DNA from 2 places in the Streptomyces sp. NPDC047028 genome. Region 2 is predicted to be linked to the other one. Evidence: riboswitches for the same ligand, from Rfam matches in the RefSeq annotation. Region 2 holds a riboswitch; the other holds the start of a gene.

Evidence for each region. Region 2 has a riboswitch for cyclic di-AMP ahead of ABZ854_RS16040 (M23 family metallopeptidase). Riboswitches for the same ligand answer to the same signal wherever they lie in the genome.
Region 1: another riboswitch for cyclic di-AMP. It lies ahead of ABZ854_RS23865 (LysM peptidoglycan-binding domain-containing M23 family metallopeptidase); the one in region 2 lies ahead of ABZ854_RS16040 (M23 family metallopeptidase).

What each region holds. Positions count from the first base shown of each region.
Region 1 covers NZ_JBEYVS010000027.1:109,786-116,971, forward strand. Annotated here, with positions in the region: gene ABZ854_RS23855 (TetR/AcrR family transcriptional regulator) at 38-649, shown strand; gene ABZ854_RS23860 (SGNH/GDSL hydrolase family protein) at 733-1,560, opposite strand; gene ABZ854_RS23865 (LysM peptidoglycan-binding domain-containing M23 family metallopeptidase) at 1,670-2,599, opposite strand; cyclic di-AMP (ydaO/yuaA leader) riboswitch at 2,604-2,800, opposite strand; gene ABZ854_RS23870 (alpha-galactosidase) at 3,072-5,144, opposite strand; gene ABZ854_RS23875 (tyrosine-protein phosphatase) at 5,332-6,129, shown strand; gene ABZ854_RS23880 (DUF6126 family protein) at 6,147-6,269, opposite strand; gene ABZ854_RS23885 (XRE family transcriptional regulator) at 6,266-6,889, opposite strand; gene ABZ854_RS23890 (hypothetical protein) at 7,028-7,186, shown strand, end outside.
Region 2 covers NZ_JBEYVS010000015.1:111,808-118,993, forward strand. Annotated here, with positions in the region: gene ABZ854_RS16025 (GNAT family N-acetyltransferase) at 1-2,520, opposite strand, end outside; gene ABZ854_RS16030 (HPr family phosphocarrier protein) at 2,698-2,979, shown strand; gene ABZ854_RS16035 (GntR family transcriptional regulator) at 3,101-3,796, opposite strand; gene ABZ854_RS16040 (M23 family metallopeptidase) at 4,000-4,755, opposite strand; cyclic di-AMP (ydaO/yuaA leader) riboswitch at 4,768-4,929, opposite strand; gene ABZ854_RS16045 (pitrilysin family protein) at 5,177-6,565, opposite strand; gene ABZ854_RS16050 (pitrilysin family protein) at 6,562-7,186, opposite strand, start outside.

The sequences.
Region 1 (7,186 bases), on a different contig from region 2:
GGTCGGTGTCGCACTGGTGACGGATTAGGGTGGCCGGGTGGCGAGAGTGCGGTTGAGCGTTGCGGAGCGGCGCGAGGAGCTGCTGCGCGCGGCAGTCGAGCAGATCGAGGTGCGGGGCGTGGCGGCGCTCAGGATCGCCGACGTGGCGTCCGCGCTCGGGGTGAGCAACGCGCTGGTGCTGTACCACTTCTCCACGAAGGAGCAGCTGGTCGCCGCCGCGTTCGCGCACGCGGCGGAGGGCGACCTCGCGCACCTGCGGGGGCTGCTGGGCCGGCGGACGTCGGCGGTGCGCCGGCTGCGGTCGGCCGTCCGCTGGTACGCGCCGTCGGGTGCGGCCAAGGGCTGGCGGCTGTGGATCGAGGGCTGGGCGGTGTCACTGCGCGAGCCGGCTCTGCGCGAGGTCACCCGGGAACTGGACCGGCAGTGGAAGGCGGCGATCGCCACGGTCATCGCCGAGGGCGTCGCCGCGGGCGAGTTCGCGTGCGCCGATCCCGAAGGTACGGCCCTGCGTCTGACGGCCCTCCTGGACGGACTCGCCGTCCAGCTGACCTCCTATCCGGGCGGCGTGCCCCGCACCCGCGCGCAGGAGTGGGGCGAGGCGGCACTGGCCAGGGAACTCGGGCTGGACCAGGAGGCTCTGAAGGGCTGACGTCCCTCGGTGCGCGCGGGGAGGGCCGGCCGGTGCCCCGCGGCGCGCCGGTCGGGCGCCGCGGGGCTCGGTGAGTGGGGGTGTCAGGCCACCGACGCGATTCGCATCTTGATGTCGTCCGGCGACAGCGTGCCCTTCGCCGTGACGTGGTCGCCGGAGGACTCGCCGCGCAGCCGGCGGCCGATCCACGGGACGAGGTACTCGCGGGCCCAGTGCACGTCGTCGCGGCGGACCTCCAGCGTGCCGCGGGGCGGCAGGGGCGGCCAGGGCTGCTCGGGGTCGGCCGGGATCTTCAGGCCGAGGGCCTGGCCGGCGCGCAGGGCCACGCGGGTGTGGCCCTCGGCCGACAGGTGGAGCCGGTCGTCGTCCCACGCCCGGCGGTCCTGCACGGACTTCAGGGACCACAGGTCGAGCACCGGGCAGCCGTACCGGTCGGCGACGGCCCGCACGTGCCCGTTGTACGTGGCGATCTTGCCCCGCAGGTGCTTGAGCACCGGGACGCCACGCGTGTCGAAACCGGTCGTCACGAGGACCGTGCCCGCCGCCTCGGCCAGCCGGGACACGGACCGCTCGAAGCGTTCGGCGACCTCGTCCGGGTCGGTGCCGGGGCGAATGATGTCGTTGCCGCCGGCGCAGAAGGAGACCAGGTCCGGGGCGAGTTCGAGCGCCTTGGGGACCTGGTCCGCCACGATCTGGTCGAGCAGCTTCCCGCGCACCGCGAGGTTGCTGTACCGGAAGTCTCCCTCGGGCCGCCGGTCGGCGAGCAGGACCGCGAACCGGTCGGCCCAGCCGACGAACGCCCCGTCGGGCCCCGGGTCGCCGACGCCCTCGGTGAAGCTGTCCCCCACCGCCACGTACGACCCGATCGACCCGATCACCGATGTGTTGTCACTCTTCGAATCGTCTGCCACGTCGGACCATGATTCACCTTCGGATGTGACTTACGCGACCGTAGGCGGGGGTTGACGGACGGTGAGAAGTCCCACTGCTTATTCATTTGCCATTCAGGAATACTCCGGGTCAGCCGACGGTGACCCCGTGCTGGCGGAGGTAGGCGACGGGGTCGATGTCCGAGCCGTAGTCCGGGGTGGTCCGGATCTCGAAGTGCAGGTGCGGTCCGGTCACGTTGCCGGTCGCGCCGGACAGGCCGAGCTGCTGTCCCTCCGTCACGCTCTGCCCGGCGGAGACGGAGAGCTGGGAGAGGTGGGCGTACTGGGCGTAGTGGCCGTCGTTCAGCTTGACGACGACCTGGTTGCCGTACGCGCCGCCCCAGCCCGCGGAGACGACCGTGCCGGCGGCGACGGACTTGACGGTGGTGCCGGTCGGGACGACGAAGTCGACGCCGGTGTGGTAGCCGCTGGACCACATGCTGCCCGCCACGTGGTAGCCGGTGCCGATGGTGGCGCCGGTCACCGGGAGCGTGAAGCCGGTGGAGGGGGTGGTGGCCGTGGGCGGGGTCTGCGGCTTCGACTGTGTCTGTGTCTGCGGCTTGGACGGGTGGGTGGACGGCGTCGTGGAGTGCGCGTCGGAGGACGGGTGGTGTGTCGCCGTCGCGCGCTTGCCGAGCGTGAGCTTCAGGCCGGGGTGGATCAGCGACGGGTCGTCGCCGACGACCTGCCGGTTGTCGTCGTAGAGCCGGTGCCAGCCGCCGCGGACGTCATGGGCGTCGGCTATCTTCGCCAGGCAGTCGCCGGACTTCACCGTGTAGGTGCGGACGCCCGGAGCGCGGTGCGCGGCCGCCGGCTTCGCGGCGGTCGCCTTCGTCGCCGTGTCCTTGGCGGCCGGGAGGGACTGGGCGACGTGCGCGGAACCGGACTGCGGGGTGGCGGCGTGGGCTCCGGCGGCCCCGACGAGCGGCAGGGCGAGGGCGGCGCCGCCGGTTCCGGCGACGGCGATGGAGCGGGTCAGACGCTGGGTCTTGGGACGACGGTGCTTACCCTTCGCGGGCATGGCGCATTCCTCTCCGGCGCCTGCGAGGTGAGCTGTCGGGTTCGGGCTGGAGCTGCCCGGCCGCGCGGTGCGCGGCTTCACCCCGAGCCTGTCGCGGAGACCGGGACAGGCAGTCGTACCTGGTGGGTCCCCCGCTCCTGCCGTACACGGGTCATGTGTGTGGGGACTCCGGGCGGCGGCAGGATTCGGCGTTCCGTCCGGAATTGGTGGCGAACGTAAGCGAGCGGGACGCACTGCGACAAGGAGCCGGTTCCCGCCTCCGCCGTTTCGGATGATCGGATACCTGAAAGCGCGGTCACCGTGCGTGCATGTCCGCGCTCTCGCTCGCCTCAATTGCCGCCGGGCGCCCGGACATTACGTGAGCATGACGTGCGACGGTCGGTCACCACTATGACGCTCCTCACGCACGCCACACCCACCTCCCCCTATTCCACAGCGAGTTGGAACGAAGCCGTAAATTCGGACAGAAGGCTCAGATGCGACGCAGGCGGAGAACCGTCGCATCGAGATCGCCGCGCAGCCGGGTCCGCAGCCCGTGGTGCAGGAGGACGGCACCTCGGTGCACTTCGCCCGTTTCACGGCATTCGTACGACGCGGCCGGGTCGAGTCCGCGCAGCCGCAGGGCCGGGACCGGTTGGCCGTAACGCTGCGACTGGAGCCAGGCGAGCACCACGGTCTCGTCGCCGAGGACGTACTGGACGGCGCTGAGGCCGCCCGCCGGTGGGCGCAGCCGGTACAGGTCGCCGTGCTGGACGACGGGCCGGATCTCCTTGTAGAGGTCCACCCAGGCGCGGGCCTCGGTCAGCTCCTCCTCACTCCACCCGGTGAGGTCGCCGCCGACGCCGAGGACTCCCGCCATGGCACTGACGAACCGGAAACGCAGGCTGCTCACCCGGCCGTTGAGCTGGGTGTTCGGGCTGTCGGTGACCCAGGCGGCCATGACCCGGGCGGGGTGGACCTGGCTGAACCCGTACTGGATGGCGAGCCGGTCCAGCGGGTCGGTGTTGTCGGAGGTCCACACCTGGTCGGTACGGCTCAGCACCCCCAGGTCGATCCGGCCGCCGCCGCCCGAGCAGGACTCGAAGGCGACCTCGGGGTGCGCGGCGCGCAGCCGGTCCAGCAGGGCGTACAGGGCGTGGGTGTGGTCGGTCCACAGGCGCTGCGGATACGGCTCCCCCGGCCAGCCGGCGTCGGTGAAGCAGCGGTTGAAGTCCCACTTCACATAGTCGACGGGTGCGCTGGAGAGCAGAGTGTGCAGCTGCTCCCACAGGTACTCCTGGACATCCTCGCGGGCCAGGTTGAGGACGAGCTGATTGCGGAATTCCGTCCGCTTTCGCCCCGGTTGGTACTGCACCCAGTCGGGGTGTGCGCGATAGAGGTCGCTGTCCGGGTTGACCATCTCGGGTTCGACCCAGATGCCGAACTGCATGCCGAGGCCGTGCACCTGGTCGGCGAGGGGCTTCAGGCCGTGCGGGAAGCGGTCGGAGTTGGGCGTCCAGTCGCCGAGTCCGGCCCGGTCGCTGGTGCGGGCGCCGAACCAGCCGTCGTCCACGACGAACAGCTCGACGCCGATGGCGGCGGCCCGCCGGGCGAGCGCGGCCTGCTGCTCCTCGGAGATGTCGAAGAAGGTGGCCTCCCAGGAGTTGAACAGCACCGGCCGGTCCCGGTCCGCGTCCGGGATCACGTGCGCGCGCTGGTAGGCGTGCCAGGTGCGGCTGGCCCCGCCGAAGCCGCCGTCGCTCCACAGGCCGGCGAAGACCGGGGTGGTGTACGAGCGGCCCGGCTCCAGGAGCAGCAGACCGGAGTCGTCGTGGCCGGCGCCGCCGGTGATCTGCACGCGCGCGTCCGGTAGCTGGGCGACAGCGATCCGCCAGGAGCCGGACCAGCCGAGGGCGCAGCCGTAGACCTCGCCGCGCTCCTCGGTGGCGTCGGTGTCGAGGGCGACCCAGGGCAGGTGCTGGTGTCCGGTGTGGCCGCGGCGGCTGCCGATGACCTTCTCGCCGTGGGTGAGGAGCGCGCCGGTGAGCAGGGACTCGGCGGCCCAGCGGCCGTGCAGCTGGGAGAGCCTCCAGCCCTCGCGGTCGGGCAGGGTCCAGGCGGCGGCGTCGGCGCGCAGCAGCTCCACGGGCTCGGGGCCGCCGTTGTGCAGGGCGACCCAGCGCTCGACGACGTCGCCGCGCATCCGGTAGTGGAGGGTGATCGCGAGCCCGTCGTCGTCGAAGCGCAGCCGCAGCACGTCGTCGTCCGTCTCGTACGACACGAAGCGCCACTCGGTGCCGCGCCGCTCCCCGGTGCGGACGGACAGGGCGGGGCGGGTGAAGCGGGGGCCGCCCTCGACGGGGTACTCCTCGCGGCCGTCCAGCGGAGACTCGAAGGGGCGGTACGCGGGCAGCGGGTCCGCCGCCAGGGCCTCGGCGTCGGCGAGGGCGATGCGCGGGCCCCAGTGCAGGTGGAGCAGCTCGTCCGCCTCCGTGAGGTGGAGGGCATAGCTGCTGCCGGGGCCGGACAGGAACCACGTACGGCCGTGCTCGGCGATCTCCACCATCTCCGCCATCTCCGTCATCAAGACCTCACAGGTGTCAACAGGACCGATCAATCCCGAACATCATCGGGTGTGAGGTACGCCCTGACAATGCCTGTGGACAACTCATTGCCCGAGGAAATCGATGTCGTATCGTCGACGGGTGCCCGTCGGCGAGCCGCGCCGGCGGCGCCGACCGGGAGGAGCCCCCGTGACGCAGCAGGTCCCGTCGACCGAGCCCGAGCTGGCCGGAGTCCGTAACTTCCGCGACGTCGGCGGACTGCCGGCGCGGGACGGACGGCGGGTGCGCCACGGCGTGCTGTTCCGCAGCGGGCACCTCGCCCACGCGACCTCCGAGGACGCCGCGTTCCTCGCCTCGCTGGGCCTGCACACGGTCTTCGACTTCCGCAACGCCGCCGACCAGAAGCTGGAGGGGCCGGACGTCGCGCTCCCCGGGGTGCGCAACGTGAACCTTCCGCTGAGCGACCCGGCGGACGGCGCGGAGTTCTGGAAGATGGTCCGCGACGGCGACCTCGACCAGCTGCGCGGGATCCTCGCCGACGGCAAGGCGGCCGGCCGGATGATCGCCTCCTACCGGCAGATCGTCAGGGACCGCACCGCCGAGCACTCCCGGGTGCTGCACGCGCTCGCCGAGGACAGCGTCCCCGCGCTGATGCACTGCGCGGCCGGCAAGGACCGCGCGGGCATCTCGATAGCCGTGACGCTGCTCGCCGTGGGTGTGGAGCGCGAGGGGATCGTCGCCGATTACCTGGAGTCCAACGCCAGGCACCGCCGCTACAAGGTCCACCGCAGCGGCAGCGCCGAGACGGCGTACACCCCCGAGGTGATGGAGCTGCTCAGCCCGCTGTTCGAGGCGCGCGCCGAGTACCTGGCGGCGGCCTTCGACAGCATCGAGGAGCGGTGGGGCGGGACCGAGACCTATCTGGAGGAGGGCCTCGGGCTCACCGCGCCCACCAGGGAGCGGCTGCGCGAGCGCCTGCTGGACTGAGCAGCCGCCGTCTGATCTCAGCTCTTGGCGCCCAACGTGAACAGCAGGTACAGGAACGCGGCCAGGAGATGACCGACGGCGATGTAGATGATCAGCCGGATCCACACGGATCGGGGGAACTTCTCCTCGTAGTCGCTCATGGCAGCTCTCCGGTCGGCGGGCCCAGGCACAGCGTTGCCGTGGGGCTCTGCAGCAGGGTGTGGACGAACAGCAGCTCGACGCCGTCGTGGTCCTCGGCGGCGAGGCGGTGCGGGGTGAGTGAGTCGAAGTGCGCGCTGTCGCCGGGTGCGAGCAGGTGCGCGCTGTCGCCGAGGCGCAGCCGGAGCCGGCCTCTCAGGACGTACAGCCACTCCTCGCCCGGGTGGACGCGAACGACGTCCCCCTGGGTGCCGTAGGGGACCTGGACGCGCAGCGCCTGCATGCCGCGCCCGGGGGCTCCGGCCTGGACGTAGGTCCAGCCGCCCGCCCGGGTCGGTTCCATGTCGGCGCCGCGCAGGACGGCGTCCCGGTCGGCGGGGGCCTCGCCGAGGAGTTCGGCGACCGTCGTACCGTAGATGCGGGCGAGCCCGAGCAGCATCGGCAGCGAGGGCTGCCGCCGCCCGGTCTCCAGCCGCGACAGATGCGCGGGCGAGAGCCCGGCGGCCTGCGCCGCGGCCTCCAGGGTGAGGCCGGCACGCCGCCGCAGGGCGCGCAACTGCGGGGCTACGGCGGACAGCTCGCCGCCCGGCTGTTCCGGTCGGCCCGCGTCTGAGGCGTTCATGCCTCCATTCAGCCCGAGCCTTGCCCTATCGGCAAATTTCTTGCCTGTGAGGCAAACCCCTGCCAGTCCGATCCCGCCCTGCGCAGCGCCTGCTAAGCTCGGCCCAAATTTTGAACACGTTCAAAAAAAGGGGAGCGCATGTCAGGAAGCACCGCACGGGACGGAGTCGAGTCGCCTGCCGTCCTGTTCGGCCCCACCTCGCTCGGACTGGGCCTCGCGGCCTCGGCGGGCCTGTGTCCCTGGCTCTTCTTCGGGCTGTTGCCCGTGATGCTCATCTGCGGGGCACTCGCCTTCGCC
Region 2 (7,186 bases):
GTGCCGCAGGTGCGGCGCGGTGGCCTTGAGGGCGACGGGGTAGCCGAGGGCGCGGGCGGCGTCGACGGCCGCCTCCGGGCCGGTGGCGGGGATGGCCCGGCGGACCTGGATGCCGTACGTGCCGAGCAGTTCGCAGGTGTCCGCCTCGTTGATGCTCAGGCCCTGCCCGCGCGCGAGCAGTCCGCTGATCAGGTCGGCGGCTCCCTTCTCGTCGATGTCCTCGTACTCGGGCACCTTGCCCGGCCGGCCACTCTCCCGCCTCCACTCGCCGTACCGGACGGCCTCGGCGAGAGCCCGCACGGCCCGCTCCGCGGCGGGGTAGGCCGGAATGAGCCGGTCTCCGACGGTTCCGCCCCCGGCCCCGGCCCCGTCCAGGTCCCCGACTTCGAGTCCGGCACCCGCGCCGGCCGGCGGGAGCGCGTCTGCCCCTGACTGCCGCGTCGCCGGGTGCGTCCGCGTCGTTGCTTGTCGCGCAGCTCCCCGCGCCCCTTCCGGGGCGACCTCTTCCGCGGTGGGCAGGCGTTCCGCAGGGCGATGGGGGTCCCCCCGCTCGAGCGAAGCCGAGAGTGGGGGAGGGTGGGCACCGCCCTCGGTGCCGGGTGCCGTAGCGGCAACCTGTGCTGCATTGCCTCTGCCGGTCGCAGGTGGGCCCGTGCTCGCCGCCGCGGAGAGTGCTTCCGCGAGGCCGCCCAGTTCCACGTGGACCACCAGGACCGGCTTGCCCGGTGCGGCCGCCGCCGCGGAGCGAAGGGCCTCCGCCAGCTCGGCGTCTGCCGGTGATCCCTCCCCGATCGCCGGGATGGCGGTGACGACGACGGCGTCGGACGTGTCGTCGGCCAGGGCCCGCGCCAGCGCCCGGTGGAAGTCCTCCGCAGTCGCCCCGGTGGTCAGGTCCAGGGGGCGGGAGGGGCGCAGGCCCTCCGCCAGACACCGGTCGTACGTCAGGACGCCCAGCGACTCCGAGTTACCGAGGATCGCGACCCGGGGCCCGGCCGGCAGCGGCTGCCGGGCGAGCAGCAGCCCCGCGTCGACCAGCTCGGTGATGGTGTCCACCCGGATCACCCCGGCCTGCCGCAGCAGCGCGGACACGGTCGCGTGCGGCAGCCGCGTCGCCCGGACGGCGTGCCCCTGCGGCGCGGACCCGGCGCCCTGCACCACGACCAGCGGCTTCGCCGCCGCAGTCCGCCGGGACAGGCGCGTGAACTTGCGCGGGTTGCCGATGGACTCCAGGTACATGAGGACGACGTCGGTGTCGGGGTCGTCGTACCAGTACTGAAGGACGTCGTTCCCGGAGACGTCGGCCCGGTTGCCGGAGGAGACGAAGGTGGACACGCCCGTGACTCCGGTGACCCCTCCCCCGCGCCGGTGCAGCCGGGACAGCAGGGCGATCCCGATGGCCCCGGACTGCGCGAACATCCCGATGCGCCCCGGCCGGGGCATCTCCGGTGCCAGCGAGGCGTTCAACGAGACGCCGGCCGCGGTGTTGATGATCCCGAAGGCGTTCGGCCCGATGAGCCGCATCCCGTACGCCCGCGCGTGCCGGACGAGCGCCCGCTGCCGCTCACGCCCCTCGGGCCCGCTCTCGGCGTACCCGGCGGCGAGCACCACGAGCCCCTGGACCCCGTGCTCACCGCACGCGTCGACGACCTCGGGCACCCGCTCCGCCGGTACCGCGACGACGGCGAGGTCCACCGGCCCCTCGATGTCCCGCACCGACCGGTACGCGGGCACCCCGTCGACCTCCTTGAGATCCTCGGGGAAGGCCGCGTTCACCGCGTGCAGCCGGCCGGGGAAGCCGGCGTCCCGCATGTTGCCGAGCACGCTGCGCCCGACCCCGCCCGGGGCGCGGCCGACGCCGACGACGGCCACGGAGCCGGGCGCCAGCAGCCGTCGTACCGAGCGGGCCTCGGCGCGCTGTTCCCGCGCGCGCTGCACGGCGAGGGAGCGGTCGGTGGGTTCGAGGTCGAACTCCAGGCGTACGACGCCGTCCTCGAAGCTGCGCTTCTGCGTGTACCCGGCGTCGGTGAACACCTTGATCATCTTGCTGTTGGCGGGCAGCACCTCGGCGGTGAAGCGGCGGATGCCGCGCTCGCGGGCGACGGCGGCGATGTGTTCCAGCAGCGTGGAGGCGACGCCTCGGCCCTGGTGCGCGTCCTGCACCAGGAAGGCGACCTCGGCCTCGTCGGCGGGGGCGGACGCGGGCATGCCGTCGGCGCCGACGCGGTCGTAGCGCACGGTCGCGATGAACTCGCCGCCGATCGTGGCCGCGAGTCCCACCCGGTCCACGAAGTCGTGGTGGGTGAAGCGGTGGACGTCCTTGGCGGAGAGCCTGGGGTACGGCGCGAAGAAGCGGTAGTACTTCGACTCGTCCGAGACCTGCTCGTAGAAACTGACCAGGCGGTCGGCGTCATCGACGGTGATGGGCCTGATGCGTGCGGTGCCCCCGTCGCGCAGCACCACGTCCGCCTCCCAGTGGGCGGGGTACTGGTGCCGGTCCTGCCGGTCCGCCGAGGTCTGCATGGGCCCCAGAGTACGGCTCGCGTACGACAACGGCGCGAGGCAGTCTGTGGAGGGCGACCCCCGGGCCGAGGCCGCGGTCCGGTGCCGAAAGGGGGGCGGGCGCACGACCGCTCCGGGCATGCTCCACGATATGGGAAACTGGTCTAGACAACCCTGAACACCGAAGGGCAGCATCACATGGCTGAGCGCCGCGTCAACGTCGGCTGGGCCGAGGGCCTCCACGCCCGCCCCGCTTCCATCTTCGTCCGGGCCGCCACGGCCGCAGGTATCCCGGTGACGATCGCCAAGGCCGACGGCAACCCCGTCAACGCGGCCTCCATGCTGGCCGTCCTCGGCCTCGGCGCCCAGGGCGGCGAGGAGATCGTCCTGGCCTCCGAAGCCGAGGGCGCGGACGCGGCCCTGGACCGGCTGGCCAAGCTGGTCGCCGAGGGCCTCGAGGAACTGCCCGAGACCGTCTGAGCGCGGCACCCGCGAAACACCGCGGCCGCGTCACCCTTTACGGGGTGGCGCGGCTGCGCTGTTTATTGGCCGGACATCCGGCTCCGCCTTTTCGCGCGGAATTCCGTATACCCCGTCGGTGTTAATTCCGCGGACCCGGAGTGTTTACGGCACGTTGCGAATCCCTCACGCGGCCGGCGGGTCCGGTGAGCCGGGCGGGCCGCAACTGGTGCGCCGCCGCCGTCCGCTGGGTGTGCGCCGCCGTGAGCGCCCGCGCGCGTTCGCCGTCGCCGCGCGCCACCGCGTCCACGATGGCGCCGTGCTCCGCCCAGGACTCGGCGGGATTCGGCGCCGGCCGTACCGCGAACATCCAGGTGATCTTGTGCCGCGTCCGGACGAGCGTCGAGGCCAGCGAGGGACTGCCGCACGCCTGGGCGAGCGTGTCGTGGAACCAGCCGCCGAGCGGGCGCAGGTCGCCGCCGGCGCCCCGGCCCGCCCGCTCCTGGCCGAGCCGGACCAGGCCGCGCAGCACCTTCAGATGGGCGGCGGTGCGCCGCTGGGCGGCCCGGGCGGCACCGAGCGGCTCCAGCAGCAGCCGCATCTCCAGCAGGTCGGCGGCCTCCTGTTCGGTCGGCTCGGCCACGCACGCGCCCGCGTGCCGCCGGGTCACGACGAAGCCCTCCGCCTCCAGGGTGCGCAGGGCCTCCCGGACGGGGACGCGTGAGACGCCGTACCGCCGGGCGAGCACTTCCTCGGTGAGCCGGCCGCCACGCGCGTGGACACCGGCGACGATGTCGTCCCGGATCGCCGTGCACACCGAATGCGCCGGAATACGCATGACCGACCTCCGCCTTGTTCCCCGTGAAACGCCGACGACGGGCGTTTTCCGCGACTCTAGGCCAGGCGGCCTGAATTTCCGGCGAGAAGCCGGAATTCATGGATGCCTTTTGGACAGCGAGGTGTGCGGCGCCTTCACGCACCCGGAGAACGGCGAAAGCCCCGGCCGGTGGGCCGGGGCTTTCGCAGGTGCCGCGCGACGGGTCAGACGTGCACACCGTGCTTGCTCAGGTAGGCGATGGGGTCGACGTCCGAGCCGTAGTCGGGGGTCGTCCGGGCCTCGAAGTGCAGATGCGGGCCGGTGACGTTGCCGGTCGCGCCGGACAGGGCGATCTGCTGGCCGGGGGTGACCTTCTGGCCCACCGTGACGCCGATGGACGACAGGTGGCCGTACTGGGTGTACATGCCGTCGGCCATCCGGATCACGATCTGGTTGCCGTAGGCGCCGCCCCAGCCGGTGGAGACGACGGTGCCGGAACCGACCGCGTGGACGGCGGTGCCGCTCGCCGCGTGGAAGTCGATGCCGGTGTGCGAGCCGGACGACCACAGGGTGCCGCCGACCTTGTAGCCCGTCGAGACGTACGAGTGCGCGACCGGGGCGACGAAGGTGTTCAGCCGCTTGCGCTCGGCCTCACGGGCGGCGCGCGCCTGGGCCGCGCGCTCCTCCTTGGCCCTCTCGGCGGCCACCTTGGCCGCGGCCTCCTCGGCCGCCTTCTGCTCCGCGGCGGCCTTCTGCGCGGCGGCCTGTGCGTCGATCTGCTGGGCGACGTCGTCGCTGACGGTGATGACCGGGGTGAGGCCGCTCTGCTCGACGGGGCTCTCCGCGGCGAGCGCCGGGGAGGCCGCGAGGGTGCCGATGACACCGGTCGTGGTGAGGGCGGCGATGCCGGCGGCCTGCGCGGTGGTGCGCTTGACCCGGCCGGGCTTGCGGTGCTTCCCGGTGGCGCACATGAACGCCATGAAGTGGCTGGTCCTTTCCTTCCCTCTCGCCTACCGGGTTAGCTGACGGGTTCGGAGCAGGAAGGTCTCCTACGGACCCCCTCGCTGCGCGCGGGCGTCCGATTCACCCCAGGGACTGCGTGGGTCCCCGGCTCCCCTGGCTCGCGCCGTACGGGGACTCGGCGATGGCTGTCCGGTGCCACGGGTGCGGCGCACTGCCTGACGAACAGCCCGGACGACGCTAAGGCGAGGTGCGTTCAATACCCAAACGCATCCGGGTTTTTGTAGCGCATGCCACAGGGCAGACAGGCAACCTCTGCCCCAATTCGGACATTTGAGGGCGAGCAAGGGGAACGGGCCGAAAACGGCGTGGGCCCCTGACGACCCGTCGGTCGTCAGGGGCCCACGCGCGCGTGCGGGGCGCGCCGCCCGCATAGATGCTCTACTCGGCCGTCACGACGGTGACTTCACCGATGCCGAGCGCCTCGACCGGCTCCTTGATCTGCGTCGCGTCGCCGACGAGGACGGTCACCAGCCGGTCCACCGGGAAGGCGTTCACGGCGGCCGCGGTGGCCTCCACGGTGCCCGTGGCGGCGAGCCGCTGGTAGAGCGTCGCCTGGTAGTCGTCGGGCAGGTGCTGCTCGACCTGGTCGGCGAGCGTGCCCGCGACGGCCGCCGCCGTCTCGTACTTCAGCGGGGCCACGCCGACGAGGTTCTGCACGGCGACGTCGCGCTCGGCGTCGGTGAGGCCGTCCGCCGCGAGTGTGCGCAGCACCGTCCACAGGTCCTGGAGCGCGGGGCCGGTGTTCGGGGTGTCCACGGAGCCGCTGATGGCGAGCATCGCGGCGCCGGTGCCCTCGGGCGCGGCGCGCAGGACCTGCCCGAAGGCGCGCACCCCGTAGGTGTAGCCCTTCTCCTCGCGCAGGACGCGGTCCAGGCGGGAGGTGAGGGTGCCGCCGAGGCAGTAGGTGCCGAGCACCTGGGCGGGCCACACACGGTCGTGCCGGTCGGGTCCGATCCGGCCGATGAGCAGCTGGGTCTGGACGGCGCCGGGCCGGTGGACGATGACCGCGCGGCCGGTGTCGTCCGCGGTCACCGGCGGCACGGGGCGGGGTTCGCCCGGGGTGCCCGTCCACGCGCCCAGGGTGTCGCCGAGCAGGGCGTCCAGGTCCGTTCCGGTGAGGTCGCCGACCACGATCGCCGTGGCCGTCGCGGGCCGCACGTGACGGTCGTAGAAGGCGCGGACCGCTGCGGCGTCGATCTTGGCGACGGTCTCCTCGGTGCCCTGACGCGGGCGCGACATGCGCGAGGTGGCCGGGAACAGCTCCTTGGAGAGTTCCTTGGCGGCCCGCCGGGCCGGGTTGGCCAGCTCGTGCGGGATCTCGTCGAGGCGGTTGCGGACCAGCCGCTCGATCTCGCTCTCGGCGAAGGCGGGCGCCCGCAGCGCGTCGGCGAGCAGGCCGAGGCCCTTGGCGAGGCGGGAGGCGGGAACCTCCAGGCTGAGCCGGACGCCGGGGTGGTCGGCGTGCGCGTCGAGTGTGGCGCCGGCGCGCTCCAGTTCGGCGGCGAACTCCTCGGCGGAGTGCTTGTCGGTGCCCTCGGAGAAGGCCCGCGCCATGATCGTGCCCACGCCGTCCAGGCCGGCCGGTTCGGCGTCCAGGGGTGCGTCCAGCAGCACCTCGACGGCGACGACCTGCTGGCCGGGGCGGTGGCAGCGCAGCACTGTCAGGCCGTTGCCGAGCGCGCCGCGCTCCGGGGCGGGGAACGCCCACGGCTTCGCCTCGCCCGGCTGCGGCTGGGGGTGGAAGTCCATCGTGGCGAGCTCGCTCACTTGCCCGTCTCCTCGTTGTCGTTCCGGTCGGCCCGGTCGGCGCCCGCTTCGACGGTGGCCTCCGACTCGGGGTTCTCGGGCAGGCCCGGGTCGTCGGTGTGTTCGGCGGATTCGGCGGACAGCGGCTCGTAGACGAGCACCGCGCGGTTGTCGGGGCGCAGCCGGGCCTTGGCGACCTCCTGGACCTCCTCGGCGGTCACGTCCAGTACGCGGTTGACGGCGGTCAGGGCGAGCTGCGGGTCGCCGAACAGCACCGCGAACCGGCACAGTTCGTCGGCGCGCCCGGCGACGGTGCCGAGCCGGTCCAGCCACTCGCGCTCCAACTGGGCCTGGGCGCGTTCCATCTCCTCCGGAGTGGGGCCCTCCGCAGCGAACCGGGCGAGTTCCTCGTCGATGGCGGCCTCGATGACCGGCACCTCGACGTCACCGGAGGTCTTCACGTCCAGCCAGCCCAGGGAGGGCGCGCCGGCCAGGCGCAGCATGCCGAAGCCGGCGGCGACGGCCGTGCGGTCGCGGCGCACCAGGCGGTTGTAGAGGCGGGAGGACTCGCCGCCGCCGAGGACGGTCAGGGCGAGGTCGGCGGCGTCGGACCCGCGCGTGCCGTCGTGCGGGAGCCGGTAG